Regions from separate parts of the Streptomyces sp. NPDC001678 genome, predicted to be linked through region 3. Evidence: predicted binding sites of a transcription regulator. Region 3 holds the regulator's gene; each other region holds the start of a gene.
What was found. The regulator HrcA, encoded in region 3, represses chaperone genes, less so after heat shock. The targets are predictions, from matches to a motif close to TTNGCACTCNGNNNNNCNGAGTGCNAA.
Positions count from the first base shown of each region.

Region 1 (10,409 bases), on a different contig from region 3:
CCTCGTGGTGGACGGGCCGGCGGGGGTGGTGGAGCTGCTGGCCGGGCTGGCCGAGCGGCTCGGGTGAGCCCCCGCCGCGCGTCTACTCGCCGTCCTCCGCCTTGGGGTCCTTCGCCGCCGGCTTCTCGTTCGTGAGCCCCAGGGTGGACAGCGCGGTCGTCCAGTCCTTGGCGATCGCCCGCTGGGCCTTCACCAGCTCGGTCTTCCCCGAGCAGATCGCCGCCTTGAGCTTGCTCTCGACCACGTCCTTCGGGTTGTTCGGCCCGGCTCCCGCCTTGTGGCCGGGGGAGGGCGGCTGGACCCACAGATTGCGCGGGTCGTTGGGGTCGCCGCCGAGCTGGAGGCTGATGAGGTGGTCGTACTCGGCGTCCTTCAGCGGCCCCTTGTAGCCGTACGAGGCCGCGTTCGCGGTCTTCTCCCGGCCGGTGATGTTCGTGCCGGGACGGATGTCGGCCGTGTAGCCACTGCGGCAGATGGTGGTCTTGAGGGTCGCCTGGGTGACCTTGGGATTGGTGGCGCCCGGGGTGCACTTGGGGTCGGGCAGCGGCTCCTTGGCGGCGGTGTAGCGGTAGGAGCACGTACCGGGCGGGGGCTGGTTCTGGACGGTGTACGAGCCCTGGGGGCCCTGGCCGGCCGGGATCGCGGCGGCGTCACCCCCGGACGAGGGCGAGGAGGAAGACGAGGACGAGGACGGGGACGGGGTGCCCGACGGGCCGGCCTTCGCCGCCTTGGATCCGGCGTCCTTGCCGCTGTCGGAGTCCGAGGAACAGCCGGTGGCGGTAACGGCTATGAGCGTGGTGGCGGCCGCCGCGAGGGCGGCCCAGCGCTGAGCGTTCGGCATGGAGCCATGGCTACCCGCCCACCGGGGGATGGGTACCGGGTGGCGGAAGCGTCGGCCCGCACGGGCGGGTCCGGCGAACGCGCCGTGCACTCCGGCGCCCCGTAGGGGCGCGGGGCAGTGTCGATATGCGGCTACCGCCGCGTGGGCGCGACCAGCCCCCACCGGCCCGCGGCGATCGAACCGGCCCTCAACGGAGCGCCAGCAACTGCTCCGTGAACCACCGCGCCGGCGGCAACCGCGTCGCCGCCGCGGCCAGCCGCTTCGCCCGCTCCGCGCGCTCGCCCGGGTCCATCAGCAGGGCCAGGTGGAGGGCGCGCGCCGTCGCCTCGACGTCGTACGGATTGACGACGATCGCCTCCTCGGCCAGCTCCGCCGCCGCCCCCGCCTCGCGGGACAGCACAAGGACGCAGCCGTGGTCGGAGACCGCCGGGACCTCCTTGGCCACCAGGTTCATCCCGTCGCGGATCGGGTTGACCAGCGCCACGTCCGCCATCCGGTAGGCGGCCAGGGAACGGGCGAAGTCGTCCTTCACATGGAGGATCACCGGCTGCCAGTCCGCCGTGCCGAAGGCGGCGTTGATCGACTCCGCGACGCGCTCCACCTCGGCGGTGTAGTCGCGGTAGACCTTCAGGTCCTGCCGGGAGGGGTAGGCGAAGGCGATGTGCACCACCTTGCCCCGCCAGTGCGGCCGCTCCTCCAGCAGCCGGCGGTAGGCGAGGAGGCCGCGCACGATGTTCTTGGACAGCTCCGTGCGGTCGACCCGCAGGATCGTCCGGCGCCCCGGGCCGACCTGCTCCCGCAGGGCCGCCAGCCGCTCCTCCACGTCCGGCCGGTGCGCGCGCTCGCGCAGGAAGTCCGCGTCCGCGCCGAGCGCGTGCACGCCCAGCCGCGTCGTACGGCCCGCGAAGCGGACCGCCGCCGCCGTCCCGTCCTCCTCCCGGATCACCTCGGCCCCCAGGACGTCAGCGCAGCACGCGGCGAACGCCTCCGCCCAGCGCCGGGTCAGGAACGCCGCCCGGTCCCCGCCGAGGACGCCGCGCAGCACCTGCTCGGCGATGTCGTCCGGCAGCAGCCGGTAGTAGTCCGGCGGGGCCCACGGGGTGTGGGAGAAGTGGCCGATGCGCAGATCGGGGCGGCGGGTCCGGAGCAGCCCGGGGACGAGGGTGAGGTGGTAGTCCTGGACGAGCACGACGGCGCCCTCCGCCGCCTCCTCGGCGATCGCGTCCGCGAAGGCGGTGTTGTAGGCCTCGTAGGCCGCCCACCGCTCCCGGAACTCCTTGTCGAACACCGGCTCCAGCGGGGTCTGCCAGAGCATGTGATGGGCGAACCACAGCACGGAGTTGGCCACGCCGTTGTACGCGGCGGAGAACGTCCCGGCCGGGATGTCCAGCATCCGCACCCGCAGCCCGCCCGTGTCGGCCGGGTCGAGTCTTCGGCCCGCGCGCCCCGCCGCCAGCCGGTCGCCCTCGCCCAGCGCCGCACATACCCACACCGCCGCCGCGCCCTGGGGATCCCGCCCGATCTCGCTCAGCCCGGACACCAGCCCGCCGCCGCCCCGGCCCGCCGCCAGCGAGCCGTCCTCGCGCAGCGCGTACGAGACGGGCCCCCGGTTGGACGCCACGACGATGGGTGCGGCGGCCACCGGGGAGGCTTCCGGGGCGGACGGGGGATGCTCAGCGACCATGTCGCCAGCCTTGCCGCCCGGCGAACCGCTCAAACGTACGCACGGCCCGTCGGGTGGCACACGGGAACGTCCCGTTCCTTTCGCTGCGCGTCTCCCGGCGGCTATGCCGCGCGCCGCTGCGCGTACTCCGGTATCTCCGCCATCGGTGGCCGCTCCTCCGTGTCCACCGCGTACGTCCGCGGCACGAACCCCTCCGCCGTGCGCTCGAACTGGGTGAGCTCCGGGCGCACCAGATGGCCCCGGGCCAGCCGCAGCTGCGCCGTGCGGTAGATCGTCGCGGCCATCCGGCCCAGCGCCCGGCCGTCCTGGTGGCGGTGCTTGCGCACGCCCACGTCGACCTGCGCCAGCGCGTCCAGGCCCACCGTGTGCAGCGCGTCCACGAGCAGGCCCAGCTCCACGCCGTAGCCCACGGGGAACGGCAGCCGCTCCAGCAGCGAGCGGCGGGCCGCGTACTCGCCGCCCAGCGGCTGGACGAAGCCCGCGAGCTGCGGCCAGTGGAGGTTCAGCAGCGGGCGCGCCACCAGCTCGGTGACCCGGCCGCCCTGCCCCGCGACCTCGCCCAGTGGGCGGTCGTACATCGCCTTGACGAACCCCACCTCGGGATCGGTCAGCAGCGGGCCGACGATCCCCGAGACGAAGGTGCCGGAGAAGTCCTTCAGGTCGGCGTCGACGAAGCAGACGACGTCGCCCGTCGTCACCAGCAGGGACCGCCACAGCACCTCGCCCTTGCCGGGCAGCGCGGGCAGTCGCGGCAGGATCTCGTCCCGGTGCACGACGCGCGCGCCGGCCGCCGCGGCGACCTCGGCGGTGCGGTCCGTGGAACCGGAGTCCAGCACCACCAGCTCGTCCACCAGGGGAACGGATTCGCTCATGAGCTCCCGGCGGATCGTCGCCACGATCTCCCCGACCGTCGCCTCCTCGTTCAGCGCCGGCAGCACCACGCTGACCGTGGTGCCCGTGTCCCCCTTCGCGGCCAGCAGCTGGTCGAGCGGACGGTCTGCGGCGGACCAGGACCGCCGGGCGAGCCAGCGTTCCACCTCTTCCAGCACGTGCGTGACTCCTCGGTGTTGATCGTTGTCGCTGATCTTCGTTGTGACGCATCTCGCGGTGCGGACGGCCCTCTCAAGCGGCCATCCCTTCCGTTACAGTCTTGAACAACGCGGACGGCCGTCCTATGTCGGGGGTCGTCACGCGCACAAACGCCCGGGTCCGCCCGGGCCATACCGCTCATCCAGAGGGGCAGAGGGACACGGCCCGTTGAAGCCCCGGCAACCCTCCAGCCGGTCTCGGTCATCAGACGCGAGGCTCCCGGCGGGGAAGGTGCCAATTCCGTCTCGTGGCGACGTTCGCCGCGAGGAAGATGAGGAGAAAGGGCCTCGCCTCCATGGCTGTCCAAGCCGTTGAAAGTCGTACCTCCGTACCCTCGGCCGCTTCCGCCGCATCCTCTTTCGGCCCCGCCGTCGCGCTCTCCTGCCGCGAGTGCGGCGAGCGCTTCCCGCTCGGTCCCTCCTTCGCCTGCGTGGGCTGCTTCGGCCCCCTTGAAGTGGCCTATGAGCTCCCGGCCGGCGACCCCGAGGCGCTGCGCCGCCGTATCGAGGCCGGACCCGCGAACATCTGGCGCTACGCCCCGTTGCTGCCCGTACCCGCCGACGTCGCGGACCGGCCGAACCTCAACCCCGGCTTCACCAAGCTCGTCAAGGCCGACAATCTCGCCCGCGAGCTGGGCGTCACCGGTGGGCTGTACGTCAAGGACGACTCCGGCAACCCCACGCACTCCTTCAAGGACCGCGTCGTCGCCATCGCCGTCGAGGCGGCGCGCGCCTTCGGCTTCACCACCCTCTCGTGCTCCTCGACGGGGAACCTGGCGGGAGCGGTGGGCGCCGCGGCGGCGCGCGCGGGCCTGCGGTCGTGTGTCTTCATCCCGCACGACCTGGAGACCGGCAAGGTCGTGATGGCCGCTGTCTACGGTGGCGAGCTGGTGGGCATCGAGGGCACGTACGACGACGTCAACCGCTTCTGCAGCGAGCTCATCGGCGACCCGCGCGGCGAGGGCTGGGGTTTCGTCAACGTCAATCTGCGGCCCTACTACGGGGAGGGCTCCAAGACCCTCGCGTACGAGATCTGCGAGCAGCTGGGCTGGCGGCTGCCGGACCAGATCGTGGTGCCGGTCGCCTCGGGGTCGCAGCTGACGAAGATCGACAAGGGGCTGAAGGAGCTCATCGCGCTGGGGCTGGTCGAGGACCGCCCGTACCGGATCTTCGGCGCCCAGGCCGAGGGGTGCGCGCCGGTCTCGCGCGCCTTCAAGGACGGGCACGAGGTGGTGCGGCCGGTGAAGCCGGACACCATCGCGAAGTCCCTGGCCATCGGCAACCCCGCCGACGGGCCGTACGTCCTCGACATCGCCCGGCGCACGGGCGGGGCCGTGGAGGACGTGGACGACGAGCGGATCGTCGAGGCGATCCGGCTGCTGGCCCGTACGGAGGGGATCTTCGCGGAGACGGCGGGCGGGGTGACGGTCGGGGTGACCCGGAAGCTGCTGGAGGACGGGCGGCTGGATCCGTCGCTGACCACCGTCGTGCTCAATACGGGCGACGGCCTCAAGACGCTGGACGCGGTGGCGGCGGGGCCGACGGCGACGATTCCGCCTTCGCTCGACGCGTTCCGGGCGGCGGGGCTGTAGCGGGTCCGTAAACGCGCTGCGACCGTTTCCCTTTCACCGGCCTCTTAAACCAAAAGGTGACCCCATGAGCGTCAACGTCCGAATCCCCACCATCCTTCGCACCTACACCGCCGGTAAGGCGGAAGTCCCCGCCGAGGGGGCCACTCTCGCCGAAGTGATCGCCTCCCTGGAGAAGAACCACCCCGGAATCGCCGCGCGCGTTCTCGACGAGGACGGAAAGCTGCGCCGTTTCGTCAATGTGTACGTCAATGACGACGACGTACGGTTCGAGGGCGGCCTGGCGGCGGCCACGCCGGACGGCGCGGGAGTATCGATCATTCCGGCGGTCGCCGGCGGCTGACCGAGGGCGCCCGGGCCCGGGCGCCCTGGGCCGGGGCCGTGTCGGCTCCCGGCTGCCGGACCCTTGGCCCGACCCTTTCAAAGCGTTCCTGCGGAATTCACCGGAATCACCCCGCCCGTAAAACGGACGGGGTGATTCCGTCTGTTGAAGCGCGATACAGTTGGGGCGTTCCCCCTCCGGTGTCACTGCCGAACGCATATGAGAACCCGTCAAGTTGTGCCCACAACATGTGCACGAATTGCCGGGTTGGTTGCGTTATGCCCGGCCCGGCTTGCCCGAGAAGCTGGCGAAATCGGCAGTAATGACCGATCGGCCACGCCCGGAATTCTCGTCCGACTGACCTGTTGCAGACGGCATCCGTGCAGATACATTCAGCGGCGGTCGACGCGTTCCGGCGCACACCCCCATCCTGTCTGGGGGTGAGGTCTGACCCGGGTCCGCGAGGTGCGGTCCTGCGCAAGGGCCAGTAATAGGGGAGTTAGGCATGGCTCAGGGCACCGTCAAGTGGTTCAACGCGGAGAAGGGGTACGGCTTCATCGCGGTCGACGGTGGTGCGGATGTTTTCGTCCACTACAGCGCGATCCAGATGGACGGCTACCGCACCCTCGAGGAGGGGCAGCGGGTCGAGTTCGAGATCTCGCAGGGCCAGAAGGGGCCGCAGGCGGACATGGTCAAGGTGACCGCCTGACCGGCGCGCATCGACCACCGGCTCACTCAGCTCGCCGAGGGGCCCGCGTCTCCATGACGCGGGCCCCTCGTGTGTTCTCGTGCGTTCCCGTGTGTTCTCGCGCGTCCGTGCCACGCCCATGTGTGGGTTCCCCCGGCGCGGGGCAGGTTGGTGTGAGGCGCTTGCGCCCCCTGTTGTCTCCGAGGGGGCGCCCTTTGCCGCCTGGGGTGGGATACACCGTGGACCGCTTGCACTCGGGTGGGTCGAGTGCTAATCATTGGGCTTAGCACTCTCCGAGTGAGAGTGACAGATTTGGACCGTCGGTGAGGTCGGCGAGCCAAGCGGGGCAAGGAACCGCAGGGCACGCAGGCCGTCCGTCGCGGGCGCCAGCGCGGTCCGGAGCAGTCTCTCCACCCCGTCCTGGGAGGACCACTTCACATGGCCAAGATCATCGCGTTCGACGAGGAGGCACGGCGCGGTCTCGAGCGCGGGATGAACCAGCTCGCCGACGCCGTCAAGGTCACCCTCGGCCCCAAGGGCCGGAACGTCGTCCTCGAGAAGAAGTGGGGCGCCCCCACGATCACCAACGATGGTGTGTCCATCGCCAAGGAGATCGAGCTCGAGGACCCGTACGAGAAGATCGGCGCCGAGCTGGTCAAGGAGGTCGCGAAGAAGACGGACGACGTCGCCGGTGACGGCACGACGACCGCGACCGTCCTCGCCCAGGCGCTGGTCCGCGAGGGTCTGCGCAACGTGGCCGCCGGTGCCAACCCGATGGCCCTGAAGCGCGGTATCGAGAAGGCCGTCGAGGCCGTCTCCGCCGCCCTGCTCGAGCAGGCCAAGGACGTGGAGACCAAGGAGCAGATCGCCTCCACCGCCTCCATCTCCGCCGCCGACACCCAGATCGGCGAGCTCATCGCCGAGGCCATGGACAAGGTCGGCAAGGAAGGCGTCATCACCGTCGAGGAGTCCCAGACCTTCGGTCTGGAGCTGGAGCTCACCGAGGGTATGCGCTTCGACAAGGGCTACATCTCGGCGTACTTCGCCACCGACATGGAGCGTATGGAGGCCTCGCTGGAGGACCCGTACATCCTGATCGTCAACTCGAAGGTCAGCTCGGTCAAGGACCTGCTGCCGCTCCTCGAGAAGGTCATGCAGTCCGGCAAGCCGCTGCTGATCATCGCCGAGGACGTCGAGGGCGAGGCCCTGTCGACCCTGGTCGTCAACAAGATCCGCGGCACCTTCAAGTCCGTCGCCGTCAAGGCCCCGGGCTTCGGCGACCGCCGCAAGGCCATGCTGGGCGACATCGCCATCCTCACCGGTGGCACGGTCATCTCCGAGGAGGTCGGCCTCAAGCTGGAGAACGCCGGTCTCGACCTGCTCGGCCGCGCCCGCAAGGTCGTCATCACCAAGGACGAGACGACCATCGTCGACGGTGCCGGTGACAGCGACCAGGTCCAGGGCCGCGTCAACCAGATCCGCGCCGAGATCGAGAACAGCGACTCGGACTACGACCGCGAGAAGCTCCAGGAGCGCCTGGCGAAGCTGGCCGGCGGCGTGGCCGTCATCAAGGCCGGCGCCGCCACCGAGGTGGAGCTCAAGGAGCGCAAGCACCGCATCGAGGACGCCGTCCGCAACGCCAAGGCCGCCGTCGAGGAGGGCATCGTCGCCGGTGGTGGCGTGGCCCTGCTCCAGGCTTCCTCGGTCTTCGAGAAGCTCGAGCTCGAGGGCGACGAGGCCACCGGTGCCGCCGCTGTGAAGCTGGCCCTGGAGGCCCCGCTGAAGCAGATCTCCGTGAACGCCGGCCTCGAGGGTGGCGTCATCGTGGAGAAGGTGCGCAACCTGACCCCGGGCCACGGCCTCAACGCCGCCACGGGCGAGTACGTCGACATGATCGCCGAGGGCATCATCGACCCGGCGAAGGTCACCCGCTCCGCCCTCCAGAACGCCGCGTCCATCGCCGCGCTGTTCCTGACCACCGAGGCCGTCATCGCCGACAAGCCGGAGAAGGCCGCCGCGGCCGCTCCGGGCGGCATGCCGGGCGGTGACATGGACTTCTGATCGACCTGACAGGTTGATCGACCGTCCTGCGGTTCACCGGGGCGGCACCCTCCTCACGGGGGGTGCCGCCCCGGTGGCGTTCTACGGGGCGGCACCCCGGACGCCCCCGCCCAGGGCGCCGTCAGCGGCTCTGGCGCACCAGGGCCCCCGGGTCGAGCTTGACCGGGAACGGCTTCTCGACCAGCGTCGTACGCCCGGCCTGGGCCACGGTCCGCTCCACATAGCGGCCGTTCTCCAGTTCCGAGACGATCAGCGCCGGCACGGGCTCCAGCTCCAGCCGCCACAGGTGCTCGATACCGGCCTCCGCGTAGTACGGCGGCTTGAGCAGGCGGTCGGTGCGGCGGCCCGACGACGACGGCGAGACGATCTCCACCACGAGCAGCACGGTCTCGGCGTCGTAGGTCACGGGGTCCTCGGCGGCAGCGGCGGCATCGACCACCGCGATGTCCGGGATGAAGAGCCCGTCGGGCAGCACCACATTGACCGCCTCCAGCACCTCGACCGGGGCCTCCGCCGCCTCGGCGGCGGCTTCCAGCAGGTGCCACAGGCGGGAAGAAGCCCGCTGGTGCTTGGTTCCCGGAGCCGGTGACATCAAGAGTGCTTCCCCCATCAATTCGCGACGCTCACCACGGTCCTCCCCCAGAGCCAGGACCTCCTCTATCGTCCAGGGCCCGTAGTGGGGATCGTGTGCAACGCTCATCACGCCACCTCCTTATCGGAAAGCCGTCGCCCTCAGTGTGGCATCCGCCACTGACACCGGCCCGGTCCTCGCGGTCCCACCCGACCGCCGGAGTGCGCGACACTGGAAGCTTGACCCCGTGCGCGAAATGGAAGGCCGAGGCGTGAGCGGACCCCTGATCGTCCAGAGCGACAAGACCCTGCTGCTGGAGGTGGACCACGAGCGTGCCGACGAGTGCCGGCGTGCCATCGCCGCCTTCGCGGAGCTGGAGCGGGCGCCCGAGCACATCCACACCTACCGGGTGACCCCGCTGGGGCTGTGGAACGCGCGGGCCGCCGGGCACGACGCCGAGCAGGTCGTCGACGCGCTCGTCACGTACTCCCGCTACCCCGTGCCGCACGCCCTGCTCGTCGACATCGCCGAGACCATGGCCCGCTACGGGCGGCTGAAGCTGCTCAAGCACCCCACGCACGGCCTGGTGCTGGAGAGCACCGACCGGCCCGTGCTGGAGGAGATCCTCCGCTCGAAGAAGATCAAGCCGCTGGTGGGGGCCCGGATCGATCCGGACACCGTCGCCGTGCACCCCTCCGAGCGCGGTCAGATCAAGCAGACGCTGCTCAAGCTGGGCTGGCCCGCCGAGGACCTCGCCGGGTACGTGGACGGCGAGGCGCACCCCATCGAGCTCGCCGAGGACGGCTGGGCGCTGCGCCCGTACCAGCGGCAGGCCGTGGAGGGGTTCTGGCACGGCGGCTCGGGTGTGGTCGTGCTGCCCTGTGGCGCCGGCAAGACGCTCGTGGGCGCGGGCGCGATGGCCATGGCGAAGGCGACGACGCTGATCCTGGTCACCAACACCGTCTCCGCCCGCCAGTGGAAGCACGAGCTGGTCAAGCGGACCTCGCTGACCGAGGACGAGATCGGCGAGTACAGCGGTACGAGGAAGGAGATCCGCCCGGTCACCATCGCCACCTACCAGGTGCTGACGACCAGGCGGAAGGGTGTCTATCCGCATCTGGAGCTCTTCGACTCCCGCGACTGGGGCCTGGTCGTCTACGACGAGGTGCATCTGCTGCCGGCGCCCGTCTTCAAGTTCACCGCCGACCTCCAGGCCCGGCGCCGGCTCGGGCTGACCGCGACGCTGGTGCGCGAGGACGGGCGCGAGTCGGACGTCTTCTCCCTCATCGGGCCGAAGCGCTTCGACGCGCCCTGGAAGGAGATCGAGGCGCAGGGCTACATCGCTCCCGCCGACTGTGTCGAGGTGCGCGTCAACCTCACCGACTCCGAGCGGCTGGCGTACGCGACGGCCGAGGTGGAGGAGAAGTACCGGTACTGCGCGACGACCGCCACCAAGCGGAAGGTCACGGAGGCCCTGGTGCGCAAGCACAAGGGGGAGCAGACGCTCGTCATCGGCCAGTACATCGACCAGCTGGACGAGCTGGGCGAGCACCTGGACGCGCCCG
Region 1 covers NZ_JBIAUP010000002.1:159,960-170,368, forward strand. Annotated here, with positions in the region: gene otsB (trehalose-phosphatase) at 1-67, shown strand, start outside; gene ACFYZR_RS04250 (hypothetical protein) at 83-841, opposite strand; gene ACFYZR_RS04255 (trehalose-6-phosphate synthase) at 1,029-2,525, opposite strand; gene ACFYZR_RS04260 (glucosyl-3-phosphoglycerate synthase) at 2,627-3,574, opposite strand; SAM riboswitch class I at 3,750-3,892, shown strand; gene thrC (threonine synthase) at 3,910-5,205, shown strand; gene ACFYZR_RS04270 (MoaD/ThiS family protein) at 5,270-5,545, shown strand; gene ACFYZR_RS04275 (cold-shock protein) at 6,030-6,233, shown strand; gene groL (chaperonin GroEL) at 6,651-8,273, shown strand; gene ACFYZR_RS04285 (Uma2 family endonuclease) at 8,395-8,973, opposite strand; gene ACFYZR_RS04290 (DNA repair helicase XPB) at 9,116-10,409, shown strand, end outside.
Region 1: the regulator HrcA is predicted to act here: its motif matches at 6,460-6,486, upstream of groL (chaperonin GroEL).

Region 2 (10,409 bases), on a different contig from region 3:
TCGCGGTGGGCACCACCCGCCCGGGTGGCGCGCACCGCGACCTCGAGACGCTGCGCGCCACACCGCCTCAGCGGACCAGGCCCCAGCGGAAGCCGAGGGCCACCGCGTGCGCCCGGTCCGAGGCGCCGAGCTTCTTGAACAGCCGCCGCGCGTGGGTCTTCACCGTGTCCTCGGAGAGGAAGAGCTCCCGGCCGATCTCCGCGTTGGAGCGGCCGTGGCTCATCCCCTCCAGCACCTGGATCTCCCGCGCGGTGAGCGTGGGCGCGGCGCCCATCTCCGCCGAGCGCAGCCGCCGGGGGGCGAGCCGCCAGGTCGGGTCGGCGAGCGCCTGGGTCACGGTGGCGCGCAGCTCGGCGCGCGAGGCGTCCTTGTGGAGATAGCCGCGCGCCCCGGCGGCGACCGCGAGCGCGACCCCGTCGAGGTCCTCGGCGACCGTGAGCATGATGATGCGGGCGCCGGGGTCGGCGGAGAGCAGCCGGCGCACGGTCTCCACACCACCGAGTCCGGGCATGCGTACGTCCATCAGAATGAGGTCCGAACGATCGGCGCCCCAGCGGCGGAGGACTTCCTCGCCGTTGGCCGCCGTCGTCACGCGCTCGACGCCGGGCACGGTCGCCACCGCGCGACGGAGCGCTTCTCGGGCAAGCGGGGAGTCGTCGCAGACGAGGACGGATGTCATGGCCGCCCTCCGCAGCTGATGCGCGTCACCTTGAGCCTCCAGAGGCTGGTACTGGTCGTCACCTTGTGCGGTCGACGGCACCCGGGCCCTGCCACCCGCCCGACTGCTTCACGCGTCAACCGCCTCCGCACTCTCAACGACGGTCACCCGAAAGAGTTACGGGCTTGGTCGGCCGTGTTCGGCACTCTACGTGAGGGCGCGGACACGGAGCAGGGCGCACGGGGGGCGCCCGGCTCACCAGCCAAGCTATGCACCATTTGCCCAGTCGGACCCGTATTTCTTCCCATTTGCTGGTAACTGTGGCTAGATTCGCAATGAGTCATATTTTCATCTGCTCACACGACAGTCACGACGGATGTACGGACACGGGCACTGCATCGGACAGATCGTTTCGAGGGGATAAGCAATGGCAGATTTCTCCCGCCTTCCCGGTCCCAACGCCGACCTGTGGGACTGGCAGCTCCTGGCGGCGTGCCGAGGGGTCGACAGCTCGTTGTTCTTCCACCCCGAGGGCGAGCGCGGCGCGGCGCGCAGCGCCCGTGAGACCTCCGCGAAGGAGGTGTGCATGCGCTGCCCTGTACGCGCCGAGTGCGCGGCGCACGCGCTGGCGGTGCGGGAGCCTTATGGCGTCTGGGGCGGCCTGACCGAGGACGAGCGCGAGGAGCTCATGGGGCGCGCGAGGCACCGGCCCATCTCGGCGAGCGGCGCGGGCGCCGGCGCGATGACCGCGTGAGCGCCTGCGGCTGCGCTTCCACTGACGACCGCGCCCCCGTACGCCCCTGCACGCCCGGCCGTCGCCGCATTGGTGGGCGCTCCCGCGCCGACCGACAGCGTGTTCCGGCCGGTCCCACGCCCGCGCCCACGGACGGGACCGCGCCCGTACACCCGTCGCCCCGCTTCGGGCCGTGCCCTCGCGGCAGGCGCCCGGTGCCGGCGCTCAGCGGGTCGCGGCCGCCGCGAGGCGGTTCAGCATGGCCCCGACCGCCGGCACCCTGGCCAGGTCCGGGAGGGTGAGGGCGACGATCTCCCGTTGCACGACCGGCTCCACCGGCACCGTCCGCGCCCCCTTGGGCCGTACCGACTCCAGCGCCAGCTCGGGCATGACCGCGACCCCGAGCCCCGCCCCGACCAGGCCGAAGACCGCCGGGTAGTCGTCCGTCGCGAAGTCGATGCGCGGGGTGAAGCCCGCGCTCTCGCACACCTCCACCAGATGCCGCCGGCAGCGCGGGCAGCCCGCGATCCACGGCTCGTCCTCCAGCTCGGCGATCCCGATCCGCTCCGCCCCGGCCAGCCGGTGCCCCTCGGGCACCACACCGATGAGGCGGTCGGTCAGCAGCGGCCGGACGACCAGGTCGTCCCACTCCGCGCCGGCCGCCGGGTCCGCGCCGCGCACCTCGGGGTAGCGGAAGGCGAGCGCGATCTCGCAGTCGCCCTCGCGCAGCATCTCCACCGAGCGCGGCGGCTCCGCCTCGACGAGGGAGATCTGGGTGCCCGGGTGGGCGGCGCGCATCTCCGCGAGCGCGCTCGGCACGAGCGTGGAGCTGCCACTGGGGAAGGACACCAGCCGCACCCGGCCGGCGCGCAGCCCGGCGATGGCGGCGATCTCCTCCTCGGCGGCGGTCAGCCCGGCCAGGATTCCCGTGGCGTGGCGCACCAGGGCCTCGCCCGCCTCGGTCAGCCGCATCTCCCGGCCCGTACGGACCAGCAGCGGCGTGCGCGCGGACTGCTCCAGGGCCTTCATCTGCTGACTGACGGCGGGCTGGGTGCAGCCGAGCTCCCGGGCCGCGGCCGAGAACGAACCGGTGGCGGCCACCGCGCGCAGCACCCTCAGATGACGTGCCTCGATCATAGAACCGAGCATAAGGCCACCTTGGGGTTGGCGTGAAATATTCACTCGCCGCTTTGAGCGTGTGCCTCTTAGGCTTGATCCATGGATCGCGCCACGGCTTCCCCCATGCGTCTGCTCTCCCTCAACGTCGGCCGGGCCCGGACCTCGGGCGATCGCCCGGGCCACGAGGGCGCCTTCGCCGACGGGCTGGCGAGCGGCATCGACAAGCGCCCCGTCCCCGGCCCGGTCGCCGTGGCCGCCCCCGGCCCGAAGGGCACCGCGGGCAGCGGCCTCGCGGGCGACGCGGTGGTCTCCCTGCGCCACCACGGCGGGAACGACCAGGCGGTCTACGCCTTCGCCCGGGAGGACCTCGACGACTGGGAGCGGGCGCTGGGCCGCCCGCTGCCCCACGGCGCCTTCGGGGAGAACCTCACCACCCTCGGGGTCGACGTCAACGGCGCGCGCATCGGAGAGCGTTGGCGCATAGGTACGGATCTGCTGCTGGAGGTCACCTCTCCGCGCATCCCCTGCCGGGTCTTCGCCGACTGGCTGGGCGAGTCGGGCTGGATCCGCCGCTTCACCCAGGAAGCCGCGCCCGGGGCGTATCTGCGTGTCATCCAACCCGGTGAGATCCGCGCGGGCGACCCCATCACCGTCGTCCACCGCCCCGCGCACGAGGTGACCGTCTCCTACGCCTTCCGCGCGCTGACGACCGATCAGCCGCTGCGGGCCGGTCTCCTCGCGGCGGGCGACGCGCTCCACCCCGAGCTGCTGGAGAAAGCCCTGGCGTACAGAGAGCGTCAGAATCGCGCCACCGGGCGTCCGAAGACGCGGCCGGAGGCAGGAGAGGGCAGCCGGGAGGGTGTGCCGAGCACTAACGTTCCCGTATGACGACTGCACTGATCACGGGAGCCACCGCGGGCATCGGCGCGGCCTTCGCCCGGCGGCTGGCGGCCGACGGACACAATCTGGTCATCGTGGCCCGCGACGAGAAGCGGCTGAGCGAACAGGCGACGGAGCTCCATGACCGCCACCGCGTGGAGGTGGAGGTGCTCCGCGCCGACCTGTCGCGGGAGGAGGACATCGCGGCGGTCGAGGCCCGGCTCTCTGATCGCAAGAACCCGGTCGACCTGCTGGTCAACAACGCGGGCTTCGGCAACAAGGGCCGTTACCTCGAGGTCGCGATGGCCGACGAGCTGACGATGCTCAAGGTGCACTGCGAGGCGGTGCTGCGGCTGACCTCGGCCGCGGCGGCCGGCATGCGGGAGCGCAGACGCGGCGGTGTGGTCAACGTGGCCTCGGTCGCCGCGTTCGTCCCCCGGGGGACATACGGGGCGAGCAAGGCGTGGGTGGTGCAGTTCACCCAGGGCGCCGCGCGGGATCTGGCGGGCAGCGGGGTGCGGATGATGGCGCTCTGCCCCGGCTTCGTCCGGACGGAGTTCCACCAGCGGGCCGGCATGGGCACGGACAACGTGCCCGGCTGGATGTGGCTGGACGCCGACAAGCTGGTCGACGCGGCGCTGAAGGACCTCGCCCGCGGCAAGGCGCTGTCCATCCCCGACCCGCGCTACAAGGCGCTGACCGGTCTGCTGAAGCTGGCCCCCCGCCGCGCGGTCTCGCGTGCCGGCGCGACGACGGGCCGCCGCTACGGGCCCAACTGACGGCGCCGTACCCGACGACGCCGTACCCGACGGAAACGGACCGGGGCCCGGCCTCCCCACGAGGGAAGCCGGGCCCCGGCCGTATCACCCGAACGGGCGAAGGGTTGTGTCAGTGGGCGTGGCCGTGACCGTGACCGGCCTCGGCGGGCTCCTCTTCCTTCTTCTCGACGACCAGGGTCTCGGTCGTGAGCAGCAGGGAGGCGATGGACGCGGCGTTCTCCAGGGCGGAGCGGGTGACCTTGACCGGGTCGATGACGCCGGCCTTCACCAGGTCGCCGTACTCGCCGGTCGCGGCGTTGAAGCCCTGGCCCGCCTCGAGCTCCGCCACCTTGGAGGTGATGACGTAGCCCTCGAGGCCGGCGTTCTCGGCGATCCAGCGCAGCGGCTCGACGGCGGCGCGGCGGACGACGGAGACACCGGTGGCCTCGTCGCCGTCCTTGCCCAGGTTGCCCTCGAGGACCTTGACGGCGTGGACCAGAGCGGAGCCACCACCGGAGACGATGCCCTCCTCGACCGCGGCGCGGGTCGCGGAGATGGCGTCCTCCAGACGGTGCTTGCGCTCCTTGAGCTCGACCTCGGTGGCCGCGCCCACACGGATGACGCAGACGCCACCGGCGAGCTTGGCGAGGCGCTCCTGGAGCTTCTCGCGGTCCCAGTCCGAGTCGGTGGACTCGATCTCGGCCTTGATCTGGGCGACGCGGCCCTGGACGTCACCGGCGTTGCCGCCACCGTCGACGATGGTGGTGTCGTCCTTGGTGATGGTCACGCGGCGGGCGGTGCCCAGCACGTCCAGACCGGCCTGGTCGAGCTTGAGGCCGACCTCCTCGGCGATGACGGTGGCACCGGTGAGGGTGGCCATGTCGCCCAGCATCGCCTTGCGGCGGTCGCCGAAGCCCGGGGCCTTGACGGCCACGGCGTTGAAGGTGCCACGGATCTTGTTGACGACCAGGGTCGACAGGGCCTCGCCCTCGACGTCCTCGGCGATGATCAGCAGCGGCTTGGAGCCACCCGCCTGGATGATCTTCTCCAGCAGCGGGAGGAGGTCCTGGATGGAGGAGATCTTGCCCTGGTGGATCAGGATGTACGGGTCGTCGAGGACGGCCTCCATACGCTCCTGGTCGGTGACCATGTACGGCGAGAGGTAACCCTTGTCGAAGGCCATGCCCTCGGTGAAGTCGAGCTCCAGGCCGAAGGTGTTGGACTCCTCGACGGTGATGACACCGTCCTTGCCGACCTTGTCCATGGCCTCGGCGATCAGCTCGCCGACCTGCTTGTCCTGCGCGGACAGCGCGGCGACGGCGGCGATGTCGGCCTTGTCCTCGATCGGACGGGCGGTGGCCAGGAGCTCCTCGGAGACGGCCTTGACGGCGGCGTCGATGCCCTTCTTCAGGGAGGCCGGGGAGGCGCCGGCGGCGACGTTGCGCAGACCCTCGCGGACCAGCGCCTGGGCCAGCACGGTGGCGGTGGTGGTGCCGTCACCCGCGATGTCGTTGGTCTTGGTCGCCACCTCCTTGACGAGCTGGGCGCCCAGGTTCTCGTACGCGTCGTCGAGCTCGACCTCGCGGGCGATGGTGACACCGTCGTTGGTGATGGTGGGGGCGCCGAACTTCTTGTCGATGACGACGTTGCGGCCCTTGGGGCCGATCGTCACCTTCACGGTGTCGGCAAGCTTGTTGACGCCGCGCTCAAGGGCGCGACGGGCGTCCTCGTCGAACTTCAGGGTCTTGGCCATGGGGTACGTATCCTTCGCCGGGTCTCAAAACGAACCGCGCCCCCGGCGCCCGGCTGTGCAGGCACGGGAACCAGGGGCGCTGTTCACAAGCTGTTCAAGCTTCGAAGGCTCACTGAGCCTCGGGTGAACTACTTCTCGATGATCGCGAGCACGTCGCGAGCCGAGAGGACGAGGTACTCGTCACCGTTGTACTTCACCTCGGTGCCGCCGTACTTGCTGTAGAGCACGACGTCGCCGACCTTCACGTCGAGCGGCAGGCGCTCGCCGTTCTCGAAGCGGCCCGGGCCCACGGCCAGGACAGCGCCCTCCTGGGGCTTCTCCTTGGCGGTGTCCGGAATGACCAGGCCGGAGGCCGTGGTCTGCTCGGCGTCGAGCGGCTGGACCACGATGCGGTCCTCGAGCGGCTTGATGGCAACCTTGGAGCTGGCGGTCGTCACGATCCGACCTCCCCCTTCGGAGATCTCACGGGGTTAACTGTCTGAGGTGGCGACCAGGAGGCCCGTCGTCGCGGGTGCCGGAACCTGCCCGTCGCTGTGTTTGGCACTCACCGGTGGAGAGTGCCAACGGAGCCGAGACTATGACGCGGTTAGCACTCGGTCAAGCGGAGTGCCAATTCGGCGTGCGGCGAGCTTTGATCTACCCCGTGGGCGGGGGCGTACTCCTGAGCCCTCCGAGTCCTCACAGATAGTCCTCCAGGCGGGCCACCGTGAAGCCCTGCGCCTGGATGCTGCGCAGCATGTTGGTCACCATCCTGGTCATCGTGGTGCCCTTGAGCTCCTGGGGCCCGCGGAAGTGGGCCAGGACGATGTCGCCGGGCCGGAGCCCGCCGCCCTCCGCGTAGCGCATGTCGTTGATCTGCATCGTCGCCTCCCACAGCACGACCGCGCGCACCCCGCAGCCGGCCGCGGCGGTGAGCGTGGCGTCGTTGTAGTTGCCGTAGGGCGGGCGGAAGAGGGCCGGGCGGCCGCCGAGCCGCTTCGCCAGGGCGTCCTGCTGCCCGCAGATCTCGCGCTTCTGCGCCTCGGCGGAGAGGGTGCGCAGATTGGGGTGGGAGAGGGTGTGGTTGTCGATGCCGTTGCCGAGGGCCCGGAGCTTCTCGAAGTAGCCGTAGCCCGCGCCCGCGCGGGCGATGTCGTCCGTCAGGAACATCGTGAACGGCACCTTGAGGTCCGCCGCCATCCTCAGGAACTCCGGGTCCTTCTCGGCCCCGTCGTCGAAGGTCACGAAGACGACCTTGTCCCGGGTGGGCACGCGCCGGATCACCTGCGGCGTCGCGCCCGGCTTGAACCCGTCGGTGAGCTTCTTCGCGGGCGGGGCCGGGGGCGCGGCCAGCGGCTTGTCCAGGCCCCAGCGGCGGTACGCGTCGGGGGCCGCCGGGGAGGCGGGGGCGGAGGAGGGCGCGGCGGGCGTCCCGGCCGCCCTGTGCGGCTTCTCCGGGCCGCCGGAGGAGGAGCCGGAGCATCCGGCGAGGACGCCGGTCAGCAGCAGTGCGGCGGAGGCGAGGGCGGCGGCGCGTATTCGGCCGGAAACAGACGGGCTCACATACACGATTCTTGTTCACTCGTTCGAGTACCGCACGGGCCCCCTCACCCTCCTCCGGCTGCCCGCGCCACGAGAGGTGGCGGGAGAATGAGACACGTGCCCGCACCGAACGCCCCCGCCACCGATGCCTTCGTCGCCCTCCTGACCGACGAGGGCCGCGCCCTCCTCGACGAGCTGCGCGACTTCGACCCCGCCCAGGAGCTCGCCACGGCGACCCGGCTGCGCCGCGACCACCCCGCCGAGCTGGTGTCGGCGGCCCTCGGACAGGCCCGGCTGCGGCAGCGCGCGGTCGCCAAGTTCGGCGCCGAGGACGCGTACCGCATGTTCTTCACCCCGAACGGCGTCGAGCAGGCCACGCGGTCGAGTGTGGCCGTCTACCGGGCACAGCGTTTCTCCGCACTCGGCGTGCGCCGCCTCGCTGATCTGTGCTGTGGCATCGGCGGCGACGCGATCGCGCTGGCCCGCGCCGGCATCGAGGTGCTGGCCGTCGACCGCGACCCGCTGACCTGCGAGGTCGCCCGCGCCAACGCGGCCGCGCTGGGCCTGTCCGAGCTGATCGAGGTGCGCTGCGCCGATGTCGCGGAGGTCGACACGTCCTCGTACGACGCCGTCTTCGTCGACCCCGCGCGGCGCGGCGGCCGGGGCCGGATCTTCGACCCGGAGGCGTACTCGCCCCCGCTGTCCTGGGCGATCGAGGCGGCCCGTACGGCCCCGCACGCGGCCCTGAAGATCGCCCCGGGGGTGCCCCACGAGGCGGTCCCCGAGGACGCGGAGGCCGAGTGGATCTCGGACGGCGGCGATGTGAAGGAGGCCGTGCTGTGGTTCGGCACGGACCCCGCCGCGCGGCGGGCGACCCTGCTGCCGGGCGGCGCGTCCCTGGTGGGCCGGGGTCTGCCGGACCCGGCCGTCCGGCCCGTGGGCCGCTACCTCTACGAACCCGACGGCGCGGTCATCCGCGCCCACCTGGTGGCGGAGGCCGCGGCGGAGCTGGAGGACGGCGGGCTGATCGACGAGACGATCGCGTATGTGACGAGCGACGGGCTGCGGGATTCCGCCTACGCGGCCGCGTACGAGATCACGGACGTGCTGCCGTTCAACCTGAAGAAGCTCAAGGCGATCGTGCGGGAGCGCGGCATCGGGGTCGCCGTCATCAAGAAGCGGGGCTCGGCGGTGGAGCCGGAGGAGCTGCGCAAGAAGCTCAAGCTCTCCGGCCCCCACTCGTGCGTCATCGTGCTGACGCGGGTGGCGGGCGCGCCGGCCATGCTGCTGGGGCGGCCGGCCCGGGCGTGACCCGGACCGGCGGACCCTCACTCGTAGAGGTTCTGCTTGCTCAGCTCGTGCACGTGGTCGTGGTCGTGCGCGTGGCCGTGGTCATGACCGTGACCGTGCTCATGGTCGTCCCCATGAGCACCCGGCACGTGCGTCTCCGTCACCGGCAGCGACGAGTCCGCCGACAGGTCCCACGACGAGGCCGCGCGGCCCCGGGCGACCATCTCGGCGCCCAGCGCCGCCACCATCGCGCCGTTGTCGGTGCACAGCTTCGGGCGCGGCACGCGCAGGGTGATGCCCGCGTCCTCGCAGCGGCGCGCGGCCATGGCGCGCAGGCGGGTGTTGGCGGCGACGCCGCCGCCGATCATCAGGTGGTCCACGCCGTGGTCCTTGCAGGCGCGGACGGCCTTGCGGGTCAGGACGTCGACGACCGCCTCCTGGAAGGAGGCCGCGACGTCCGCGACCGGCACGTGCTCGCCGGCCGCGCGCTTGGCCTCGATCCAGCGGGCGACCGCGGTCTTCAGGCCGGAGAAGGAGAAGTCGTATATGGGGTCGCGGGGGCCGGTCAGGCCGCGGGGGAAGCGGATGGCGTCGGGGTCGCCCTCGCGGGCGTAACGGTCGATGACCGGGCCGCCGGGGAAGCCGAGGTTCAGCACCCGGGCGATCTTGTCGAAGGCCTCGCCCGCCGCGTCGTCGATCGTCGAGCCGAGCGGGCGGACGTCCGAGGTGATGTCGGGCGCCAGCAGCAGGGACGAGTGGCCACCGCTGACCAGCAGGGCCATCGTGGGCTCGGGCAGGGCGCCGTGCTCCAGCTGGTCCACGCAGATGTGCGAGGCGAGGTGGTTGACGCCGTAGAGGGGCTTGCCCAGCGCGTAGGCGTACGCCTTCGCCGCGGAGACGCCGACGAGCAGGGCGCCCGCGAGGCCGGGGCCGGCGGTGACCGCGATGCCGTCGAGGTCCTTCGCGCTCACGCCCGCCTCCTTCAGCGCGCGCTGGATGGTCGGGACCATGGCCTCCAGGTGGGCCCTGCTGGCGACCTCGGGGACGACGCCGCCGAAGCGGGCGTGCTCGTCGACGCTGGACGCGACCGCGTCGGCGAGCAGCGTGTGGCCGCGGACGATACCGACGCCGGTCTCGTCGCACGAGGTCTCGATGCCGAGGACGAGGGGTTCGTCAGTCTTGCGAGCCATGGGACATTCCTTGCACTGCGGACAGGGGATCGGAGAGGCGCATCACGAGCGCGTCGATGTTGCCGGGCTGGTAGTAGCCGCGGCGCACGCCCACGGGCTCGAAGCCGAAGCGTTCGTAGAGGCGCTGGGCGCGGGTGTTGTCGACGCGCACCTCGAGCAGCACCTCACGGCACTCGAAGGCGTTCGCGGTGGTGAGGAGCTCGGTCAGCAGGCGGGCGCCGAGGCCCGTGCTCCAGTACTCCTTGGCCACGGCGATGGTCTGGACGTCGCCGGTGCCGTCGACGGCGGCGAGGCCCGCGTAGCCGACGACCCTGACCGCCCCGGCCTCGTCCAGGACCTCCGCGACGACGTAGCGGCGGTTGGCGTTCGCCCCGCGCGCGTGGGCGAGCTCCGACCAGAACAGGCCCTTGGACCAGGCGTCGTGCGGGAACAGCGCACGCTCCAGCTCCAGCACGGGAGCGATGTCCCACCAGCGCATCTCACGGACGCGGACGGTGGCTGCTGCTGC
Region 2 covers NZ_JBIAUP010000006.1:189,916-200,324, reverse strand. Annotated here, with positions in the region: gene ACFYZR_RS15205 (response regulator transcription factor) at 68-679, opposite strand; gene ACFYZR_RS15200 (WhiB family transcriptional regulator) at 1,086-1,412, shown strand; gene ACFYZR_RS15195 (LysR family transcriptional regulator) at 1,617-2,528, opposite strand; gene ACFYZR_RS15190 (MOSC domain-containing protein) at 2,634-3,398, shown strand; gene ACFYZR_RS15185 (SDR family NAD(P)-dependent oxidoreductase) at 3,395-4,168, shown strand; gene groL (chaperonin GroEL) at 4,278-5,900, opposite strand; gene groES (co-chaperone GroES) at 6,029-6,337, opposite strand; gene ACFYZR_RS15170 (polysaccharide deacetylase family protein) at 6,579-7,442, opposite strand; gene ACFYZR_RS15165 (methyltransferase domain-containing protein) at 7,530-8,732, shown strand; gene tsaD (tRNA (adenosine(37)-N6)-threonylcarbamoyltransferase complex transferase subunit TsaD) at 8,750-9,901, opposite strand; gene rimI (ribosomal protein S18-alanine N-acetyltransferase) at 9,885-10,379, opposite strand.
Region 2: the regulator HrcA is predicted to act here: its motif matches at 6,487-6,513, upstream of groES (co-chaperone GroES).

Region 3 (10,409 bases):
CTGCCGGCTGGTCGCGGGCGGCCGGGGCGTCGGCACCCTCCTGCTCGGCCGCTCCGGGCCCACTGCCCTGAGCGGCGACGTCGTGTCCCTCACCGAGGACTTCGCCCGCCGCCTCGCCCTGTCCCTCGCCTCCGCCCGCAAATACACCCGCCAGGCCACCATCAGCCACATCCTCCAGCGCGGGCTGCTCCCGCGCCGCGTCGCCGAGATCCCCGGCATCGACAAGGCCGTCGTCTACGAACCCCGCGGCGACACGGCCGCCGGCGGCGACTTCTACGACGTCTTCGCGGCCGGCCGCGGCCGCTGGTGCTTCGCCCTCGGCGACGTCTGCGGCAGCGGCCCCGAGGCCGCCGTGACCACCGGCCTCGTCCGCCCCTGGCTGCGGCTTCTCGGCAAGGAGGGGTACGGCGTCGGCGACGTCCTCACCCGGCTCAACCGGATGCTCGGCGAGGAGGCGGCCGAAGCGGAGACCGCCGCCACGGGGCCGCGCTTCCTGTCCCTCCTCTACGGCGAGCTCGCGCCCCACCGCGAGGGAGTCCGCTGCACCCTCGCCAGCGCCGGCCACCCGCTGCCGCTGCTCCTGCGCCCCGACGGGTCGGTGCGCAGCGTGGCGGCGCCGCAGATGCTCCTGGGCGTCGTCGACGACGTCGGCTACGGCAGCCAGACCTTCGACCTGGCGCACGGCGACACCCTGCTGTGCGTCACCGACGGCGTCACCGAGCGCAAGGCCGGCAACCGCCTCTTCGACGACGGCGACGGCCTCGCCGCCGCCCTCGCGGGCTGCGCGGGCCTCACGGCCGAGGGCGTCGCCGGGCGCATCCGCCACGCCGTCCACGGCTTCGCGCCGACCCCGCCGGACGACGATCTGGCGTTGCTGGTGCTCAGGGCGGAATGACCATCGGAACGATCAAGGGATGGGAACGGCGCGGCATGCCGGACAATGGACGGTATGCCTTCCGTACTGCCCGATGGTGAGCCCATGCCCGAGGACGGGGCACTGCCCCGCCACGCCCTCGACGGCTCCGGGCAGCGGCCCCTCGGCTTCTACCTCCACGTCCCGTACTGCGCCACCCGCTGCGGCTACTGCGACTTCAACACCTACACCGCGAACGAGCTGCGCGGCTCCGGCGGCGCCCTCGCCTCCCGTGACAACTACGCGGAGACGGTCGCCGAGGAGATCCGGCTGGCCCGCAAGGTGCTCGGCGACGACCCCCGCCCGGTCGAGACGGTCTTCGTCGGCGGCGGCACCCCGACCCTGCTCCCGGCCGCCGACCTGGGCCGGATGCTCGCCGCCATCCGCGACGAGTTCGGGCTGGCGCCCGGCGCCGAGGTCACCACGGAGGCCAACCCCGAGTCCGTCGACCCCCGCTATCTGGAGGAGCTGCGGGCCGCCGGCTTCAACCGCGTCTCCTTCGGCATGCAGAGCGCCCGGCAGCACGTCCTGAAGATCCTCGACCGTACGCATACCCCGGGCCGCCCGGAGGCCTGTGTGGCCGAGGCACGCGCGGCGGGCTTCGAGCACGTCAACCTCGACCTGATCTACGGCACGCCGGGGGAGAGCGACGACGACTGGCGCGCCTCCCTGGACGCGGTCATCGGCGCGGGCCCCGACCACGTCTCGGCCTACGCCCTGATCGTCGAGGAGGGCACGCAGCTCGCCCGCCGCATCCGGCGCGGTGAGGTCCCCATGACCGATGACGACGTCCACGCCGACCGCTATCTGATCGCCGAGGAGGCGCTCTCGGCGGCGGGATTCTCCTGGTACGAGGTCTCGAACTGGGCGACGGACGAGGCGGGCCGCTGCCGCCACAACGAGCTCTACTGGCGCGGCGCGGACTGGTGGGGCGCGGGCCCCGGCGCGCACTCCCATGTGGGGGGCGTGCGGTGGTGGAACGTCAAGCACCCCGGCGCGTATGCGCAGGCGCTGGCCGAGGGGAGGTCGCCGGGGGCGGGCCGGGAGCTCCTCTCCGAGGAGGACCGGCGGGTCGAGCGGATCCTGCTGGAGCTGCGGCTGGAGGAGGGGTGCCCGCTGTCACTCCTGCGCCCTGCCGGCGCGGCGGCGGCCGCGCGGGCGCTCGCGGACGGGCTGCTGCGGCCTGCCGCCTATGAGCAGGGCCGGGCGGCCCTGACGCTGCGGGGGCGGCTGCTGGCGGACGCGGTGGTCCGAGACCTGGTGGACTGATTACCTGTTCGGGTGAACTGATGCGCAAGAGCTTGGTGCCTGCCTACCCTCACTCCATAGGCTGCCGCTAGAACGCATGCGGCAGATGTGGAGGACCACGGAGATGACCGCTGTGGACGAGCGACTGATCGAACTCATCGACGAGCACCCCGAGGTGTTCGAGCGCTACAAGATCGAGCTTCTCCGGGGGGAAATCGTGATGATGGCGGGGCCCGACATGGTCCACAACATGATCGTCCTGTCGGTCCTGAAGCAGATTCCCGATGATCGTTGGTGGCCGCTCCAGACCCAGGACATCGCCATCCCGGGCGAGGACAGCGAGCCGCAGCCGGACCTGCTGGTGATGGAGCAGGGCGCGTTCGAGGGCCCCGGGCGGCTGGTTCCCGCCGCAGCCGCCACGCTGCTCCTCGAAGTCGTCTCGAAGACCAGCGCCCTGCGGGACTACAAGACCAAGCGCTCGGTCTACGCGGCTGGGCAGGTGCCCGCTTACCTGATCGTCGACCCCTTCGCCGCCAAGTGCGTCCTGCTCACGGAGCCGGTCGGCGCGGGTGAAGGGGCCGATTACGCGGTGGAGCGAACCACCAAGTTCGGCGACCCGGTGCCTCTCGACATGCTGGGCGTCACGCTGGACACGTCGGGATTCAGGACCCTCCCCGGCACCCCCCGCTAACCCCCCACCGTCACGAAGTCGATCAGCTCCTCCACCCGCCCCAGGAGCGCCGGCTCCAGGTCCTTGTAGCTCCGCACGCCGGAAAGGATCCGCTGCCACGCCGCCCCCGTGTTCGCCGGCCACCCCAGCGCCCGGCACACCCCCGTCTTCCAGTCCTCCCCCCGCGGCACGGACGGCCACCCCGGGATGCCCACCGACGCGGGCTTCACCGCCTCCCAGACGTCCACGTACGGGTGACCCACGACCAGCACGTGCTCGTACGCGCCCGTCACCTCCGCCGCGATCCGTGACTCCTTCGAGCCCGGCACCAGGTGGTCGACCAGGACGCCGAGCCGGGCGTCCGGGCCGGGGGCGAAGGAGCGGACGATCGACGGGAGGTCGTCGACGCCCTCCAGGTACTCGACGACCACGCCCTCGATGCGCAGGTCGTCGCCCCACACCCGCTCCACGAGCTCCGCGTCGTGCCGGCCCTCGACGTAGATGCGGCCCGCGCGGGCGACCCGGGCGCGGGCGCCGGGGACGGCGAGGGAGCCGGAGGCGGTACGGGCCGGGGAGGCCGCGGGAGCCGCCACCGGGCGGACGAGGGTGACGACGCGGCCGTCCAGCAGGAACCCGCGCGGCTCCATCGGGAACACCCGGCACTTGCCGAAGCGGTCCTCCAGCGTCACCGTCGGCCCCTGGGCCGTCTTCTCGCAGCGGATCACCGCCCCGCAGAAACCGGTCGTGACCTCCTCGACCACGAGATCCGGATCGGCCGGGACCTCGGGCACGGGGGCGGACCGCTTCCACGGCGGAGTGAGATCAGGGCTGTACCGCTTGCTCCACATGCGGGCCATTCTGGTTCAAGATCCACACCACGGAGATCCGCACCACGGTCACGACACGCCGAAGCGCTCCGCCAGCGCGTCGCGCTGCGCCCGTACGAACGCCGCGTCCACCACCGCGCCGTGTCCCGGCACGTACAGCGCGTCGTCCCCGCCGAGGGACAGCAGCCGGTCCAGGGCCGCCGGCCAGGCGTGCGGGAGGGCGTCCGGCCCCGCCTGCGGTTCGCCGGACTCCTCGACGACGTCACCGCAGAAGACGACCTCGCGTTCCCCCGCGACCAGCGCGGCCAGGTCGTGCGCCGTGTGCCCGGGGCCGATGTTGGCCAGCAGCACCCGCCGCCCACCGCCGAGGTCGACCGTGACCTCCCCGGACACCGGGTGGTGGGGGATGACGAGGAGGTCCACGGCCTCGGCCGCGGTGTCGGGGTCCATGCCGTGCCGGACCGCGTCGTGCCGCAGCTCCTCCCCCTCCCGCTCCATCAGCCCGGCGGCGCCCACCGCCGCGTACACCTGGACGCCGGAGAACGCCGCCGTGCCCAGGACATGGTCGAAATGGGGGTGGGTGAGTGCGATGTGCGTCACGGGGAGCCCGAAGAGCTCCTGCACCTCGCGGCGGATCTCCACCCCCTCGTGGAGCGACGAACCCGTGTCGACGACGAGCACGCCGTCCGTCCCCGCGATCGCCCCGACGGTCGCGTCCCAGCCCGGCAACCTGCGGCGTACGACCCCGGGCGCGAGCCGTTCCCAGTGCTCCCCACCGGCGTGCGCGGTGCCGGCATCCCCTTGCGTCTGCATACCGCGACGCTAGCGGCAGAGCGGTACGGTTGCCTGCTGCGGCCCGGCCGCGGGCTCGCGGCGAGGACGGCCCTTGCCCTTGCCGTGGGGCCCGGCCGTACACTGGCTGGAGGGATCTGGCACTCGTGACCATTGAGTGCCAGGGGTGAAGACCCTGTGAGACCCGGTAAGAAACCGTAGAACCCGTACGGTCGTACGACGGCTGGACCACTGGACTGGAGGTGCGCGCGAGATGCTGAGCGAACGCAGGCTCGAGGTATTGCGCGCGATCGTCCAGGACTATGTCGGCACCGAGGAGCCCGTCGGCTCCAAGGCGCTCACCGAGCGGCACAAGCTGGGCGTCTCCCCGGCGACGGTGCGCAACGACATGGCCGCGCTCGAGGAGGAGGGCTTCATCGCCCAGCCTCACACGAGCGCCGGCCGGATCCCGACCGACAAGGGCTACCGCCTCTTCGTCGACAGGCTCGCGGGCGTCAAGCCCCTGTCGACGCCCGAGCGGCGCGCCATCCAGAACTTCCTGGACGGCGCCGTCGATCTGGACGACGTGGTGGCCCGTACCGTCCGGCTGCTGGCGCAGCTGACGCGTCAGGTCGCCGTGGTGCAGTACCCCTCGCTGACCCGTTCGACGGTTCGTCATGTGGAGCTGCTCTCCCTGGCCCCGGCCCGGGTGATGCTCGTCCTGATCACCGACACCGGGCGGGTCGAGCAGCGGATGGTCGACTGCCCGGCGCCGGTCGGTGAGAACGCGCTGGCGGATCTGCGCGCGCGGCTGAACAGCCGCGTCGTGGGCCGCCGGTTCACGGATGTGCCGCAGCTGGTGCAGGACCTCCCCGAGTCCTTCGAGAAGGATGATCGCGGAACCGTTTCCACAGTCCTCTCGACCCTGCTGGAGACGCTGGTCGAGGAGACCGAGGAGCGGTTGATGATCGGCGGTACCGCCAATCTCACTCGTTTCGGTCATGACTTCCCGCTGACGATCCGGCCCGTGCTGGAGGCGCTGGAGGAGCAGGTCGTGCTGCTCAAGCTGCTCGGCGAGGCCAAGGGCTCGGAGATGACCGTCCGCATCGGTCACGAGAACGCCCATGAGGGGCTGAACTCCACATCCGTCGTCGCTGTCGGCTACGGTTCGGGCGGCGAGGCCGTCGCCAAACTCGGCGTGGTCGGACCGACCCGCATGGACTACCCCGGAACGATGGGAGCGGTACGCGCAGTGGCACGTTACGTCGGACAGATCCTGGCGGAGTCGTAAGTGGCCACGGATTACTACGCGGTCCTGGGCGTCAGGCGCGACGCCTCCGCAGACGAGATCAAGAAGGCCTTCCGCCGTCTCGCGCGCGAGCTCCACCCGGACGTCAATCCGGACCCGAAGACCCAGGAGCGGTTCAAGGAGATCAACGCCGCTTACGAGGTCCTCTCCGACCCGCAGAAGAAGCAGGTCTACGACCTCGGCGGCGACCCCCTGTCCTCCTCGGGCGGCGCGGGTGCCGGCGGTGGCTTCGGCGCGGGCTTCGGCAACTTCTCCGACATCATGGACGCCTTCTTCGGCCAGGCATCGCAGCGCGGTCCGCGCTCGCGCACCCGCCGCGGCCAGGACGCCATGATCCGGCTGGAAGTCAGCCTGAACGAGGCGGCCTTCGGCACCACCAAGGACATCCAGGTCGACACCGCCGTCGTCTGCACCACGTGCAGCGGCGAGGGCGCGGCCCCGGGCACGTCCGCGCAGACCTGTGACATGTGCCGCGGCCGCGGCGAGGTCTCCCAGGTCACCCGGTCCTTCCTGGGCCAGGTCATGACGTCCCGCCCCTGCCCCCAGTGCCAGGGCTTCGGCACGGTCGTGCCGACCCCGTGCCCGGAGTGCGCCGGCGACGGCCGCATCCGGTCCCGGCGGAACCTGACCGTGAAGATCCCCGCCGGTGTCGACAACGGCACCCGGATCCAGCTCGCGGGCGAGGGCGAGGTCGGCCCCGGCGGCGGCCCGGCCGGCGACCTCTACGTGGAGATCCACGAGAAGCCCCACCCGGTCTTCCAGCGCCGCGGCGACGATCTCCACTGCACGGTCACCATCCCGATGACGGCGGCCGCGCTCGGCACGAAGGTGCCGCTGGAGACCCTGGACGGCGTCGAGGAGATCGACATCCGCCCGGGCACCCAGTCCGGCCAGTCGATCCCGCTGCACCAGCGCGGCGTCACCCACCTGCGCGGCGGCGGCCGCGGTGACCTCGTCGTCCACGTCGAGGTGACCACGCCGACCAAGCTGGACCCGCAGCAGGAGGAACTGCTGCGCCAGCTCGCCAAGATGCGGGGCGAGGAGCGCCCGACGGGCGAGTTCAAGCCGGGGCAGCAGGGGCTGTTCTCGCGGCTGAAGGACGCGTTCAACGGCCGTTAGTCGAAGTCTCGTCCTCAAACGCCGGACGGGCTGAATTCAGCCCCTCCGGCGTTTGAGGAGCGGGGTCCGGGGCGGAGCCCCGGGTTACGTCACTTGTGACACGATGTGCTCATGGCCCCGTTGAACGGACTGTTCGAGCACCCGATCGTGCAGGCCCCCATGGCCGGCGGTGTCTCCACTCCCGCCCTCGCCGCCGCCGTCTGCGACGCCGGCGGCCTCGGCTTCCTCGCCGCCGGCTACAAGACCCCCGCGGCGATGTACGAGGAGATCAAGCAGCTCCGCGCCCGTACGGCCCGCCCCTTCGGCGTGAACCTCTTCATGCCCCAGCCGCCCGCCGCCGACCCCGCGGCGATCGAGGTCTACGCCGAGCAGCTGGCCGGCGAGTCCACCTGGTACCGGACCCCGCTGGGCGAGACCGACCAGGGCTCCGACGACGGCTACGAGGCCAAGCTCGCCGTCCTCCTCGACGACCCCGTCCCCGTCGTCTCCTTCACTTTCGGGTGTCCCGACCGCACGGCCGTGGACGCCCTCGCCCGAGTCGGCACCGTGACCGTGGTGACCGTGACCTCCGTCGCCGAGGCGCTGGCCGCGCGGGAGGCGGGCGCCGACGCGCTCTGCGTCCAGGGCATAGAGGCCGGCGGCCACCAGGGCACCCACCACGACGATCCGCACGCCGACGGCGCGGGCGCCGGGGTCGGCCTGCTGGCGCTCGTGGCCGAGGTCCGGGAGGCCGTCCCGCTGCCCGTCGTCGCGGCCGGCGGACTGATGCGCGGCGCCCAGGTGGCGGCCGTCCTCGCGGCGGGCGCGAGCGCCGCCCAGCTCGGCACGGCCTTCCTCCCCTGCCCGGAGTCCGGGGCCCACGAGCTGCACAAGCGCGCCCTGACCGATCCGCTGTTCGTCCGCACCGAGCTCACCCGGGCCTTCTCCGGCCGCCCCGCCCGCGGCCTGGTGAACCGTTTCCTTCGGGAGCACGGCCCCTACGCCCCGGCCGCCTACCCCCAGATCCACTACCTGACCTCCGGCCTGCGCAAGGCGGCGGCCGCCGCCGGCGACCCCCAGGGCATGAACCTGTGGGCCGGCCAGGGCCACCGCCTGGCGCGGGAGCTCCCCGCCGGCGACCTGGTGCGGCTCCTGACGGCCGAACTGGACGCGGCCCGCACGACATTGAGCGCGCGGACGTGACCGGAGCAGTGGTGGACACGAGTGTGAATCGGCGCGGCGAGAGAGCGAGTACGTCATGACAGCCCCGGTCTTCCTGGTCGAGGAGGACGCCCTCACGGGTGTCTTCCCCGGCACCGTCTTCCCGCTGGACGGACCCGAGGGCCGCCACGCGGTCTCGGTGCGCCGGCTGCGCGTGGGCGAGGAGATCGTCCTGACCGACGGCTCCGGCACGGGCGTCCACGGCACCGTCGCCGCCGTCGAGGGCAAGGACCACCTGGACGTCGCCGTCACCTCCGTACGCTCCGAGCCGGAACCCCGGCCCCGGATCACCGTCGTCCAGGCCCTGCCCAAGGGCGACCGCGGCGAAGTGGCCGTCGAGACCATGACCGAGACCGGCGTCGACGCGATCGTGCCCTGGGCCGCCTCCCGCTGCGTCACCCAGTGGAAGGGCGAGCGCGGCCTGAAGTCCCTCGGCAAGTGGCGCGCGACCGCCCGCGAGGCCGGCAAGCAGGCCCGCCGCCTGCGCTTCCCCTCCGTCGCCGACCTCGCCACCACCCGGCAGGTCGCCGGGCTCCTCGCGGGCGCCGACTTCGCGGCCGTCCTCCACGAGGAGGGCAGCACCCCGCTCGCCACGGCGCCCCTGCCGGAGACGGGCGACATCGTGCTGGTCGTCGGCCCGGAGGGCGGCGTCTCCCCCGAGGAGCTCGCCGCCTTCGCCGAGGCCGGCGCCCACCCCTACCGCCTCGGCCCGAGCGTTCTGCGCACCTCGACCGCCGGCACGGCGGCCGCCGCCCTGCTGCTGGGCCGCACGGGGCGCTGGGGCTGACGGGCAGTGGAGCCGGGGGGCGGACGGCGGGGATGACGGCACGGACCCAGCAGCTCCAGACACGCGACTACGAGCGGATACTCGACCTCGCCGTCGCCGTTCTGGAGAGCGACGACCCCGAGTCGTCCTGGCAACTGATCACCTCGCAGATCCTGGAGACGGTGGGCTGCGACTCGGTCACCTTCTCGGTCGTGGACGTGGCCCGGCTGACCGGAAAAGTGGAGGGCTGGGCACCGCCGCGGCTCGCGGCGTTCGTCGGGGACCTCGTCCAGCGCCGGGTGACCCAGCGCCATCCGCTGGTGGCCTACACCCTGAGCGGCGAGGCGGAGCCGGTGACCGTCGGCGAGATCTTCGCCGGCTGGCGGCACACCCAGTGGTACAGCGAGGCGCGCCGGGACTTCGGCATCACCGAACAGATGGGCCTGCCCCTCCCCGGCGCCCCCGGCACGGCACGGCTGGTGCTCATGGGCCGCGACGGCCGGTTCCGCCCCCAGGACGTGGCCTTCGCCGCCCGCCTCCAGCCCCTGCTCATCGGCGCGGCCAACCACATCCAGGAACTGCGCCGCCTGCGCACCGCCGCCCCCGACCTCACCACCGCCCACCCCTCCGGGCACGGCCTGACACCGCGCGAACTGACGGTGCTGGGGCTGCTGGCGGAGGGCCTGACGGCGGCGGGGATCGCCCGCCGACTGGCGATCTCCCCGCACACGGTCAACCGCCATCTGGAGAAGATCTACCGGAAGCTCGGCACCAACAACCGCGTCTCCACCGTGCTCCTGGCCCAGCAGGCGGGCATCGTCCCCTGAACCGGCCCGGGGACACGGCCGGGGGTATGGCTACCTCCACCCCCGAGTGGGAAGTTCTTCCCATCGTGCGACCGAGGGCCCGCGTGCGACCCTGACAGGGACGCGCGATCGCGCCGACGCCGGCCACGGGGGATTCGACGTCGGCGCGATCCGCCTCCTCTTCGCCCCTCTCCCCCTCGCGGCCCCCGGGCCCCTTGGGGGCGTTTCCCGCAGCCGGTAGCATGCGGCGGACGGGGACCCGAGAGGGGACGGACCCGCCATGCCACGACGTCATGGACCCGGACTCCGGGCGCGGGACTACGAGTTCATGCTCGACCTCACCATCGCCGTCCTGGAGCACGACGACCCGGAGTCCCTCTGGCACCTCGTCTCCGCACACCTCGTCGACGCCCTCGGCCTCAACACGGTCGTCTTCGCCGCGATCGACCTCCACGCCCACCGCGGCGAGGCCCAGGGCTGGGCACCCCGGTCGCTCGGCCAGGGCGTGCAGGACGTGAACGACGTGGTCCAGCGCCGGGTCCGCCAGCACCACCCGCTGGTCTCCTACCTCGCCTCCCGCGCCCACCGCCCCGTGATCGTGCGCGAACTCACCGACAGCTGGCGCGACTCCGTCTGGTACAGCGAGGCCCGCCGCGACTTCGGCACCACCCAGCAGCTCGGCATCCCCCTGCCCGGCGCGGACGGCCCCCAGGGCGGCCTCGTCCTGGGCCGGACCGGCGACTTCTCCGAGCACGACCTGGCCTTCGCGACCCGGATCCA
Region 3 covers NZ_JBIAUP010000001.1:716,206-726,614, reverse strand. Annotated here, with positions in the region: gene ACFYZR_RS03300 (SpoIIE family protein phosphatase) at 1-895, shown strand, start outside; gene hemW (radical SAM family heme chaperone HemW) at 950-2,182, shown strand; gene ACFYZR_RS03290 (Uma2 family endonuclease) at 2,286-2,852, shown strand; gene ACFYZR_RS03285 (DUF3097 domain-containing protein) at 2,849-3,679, opposite strand; gene ACFYZR_RS03280 (MBL fold metallo-hydrolase) at 3,728-4,471, opposite strand; gene hrcA (heat-inducible transcriptional repressor HrcA) at 4,704-5,720, shown strand; gene dnaJ (molecular chaperone DnaJ) at 5,721-6,857, shown strand; gene ACFYZR_RS03265 (nitronate monooxygenase) at 6,969-8,039, shown strand; gene ACFYZR_RS03260 (16S rRNA (uracil(1498)-N(3))-methyltransferase) at 8,095-8,844, shown strand; gene ACFYZR_RS03255 (response regulator transcription factor) at 8,877-9,650, shown strand; gene ACFYZR_RS03250 (response regulator transcription factor) at 9,910-10,409, shown strand, end outside.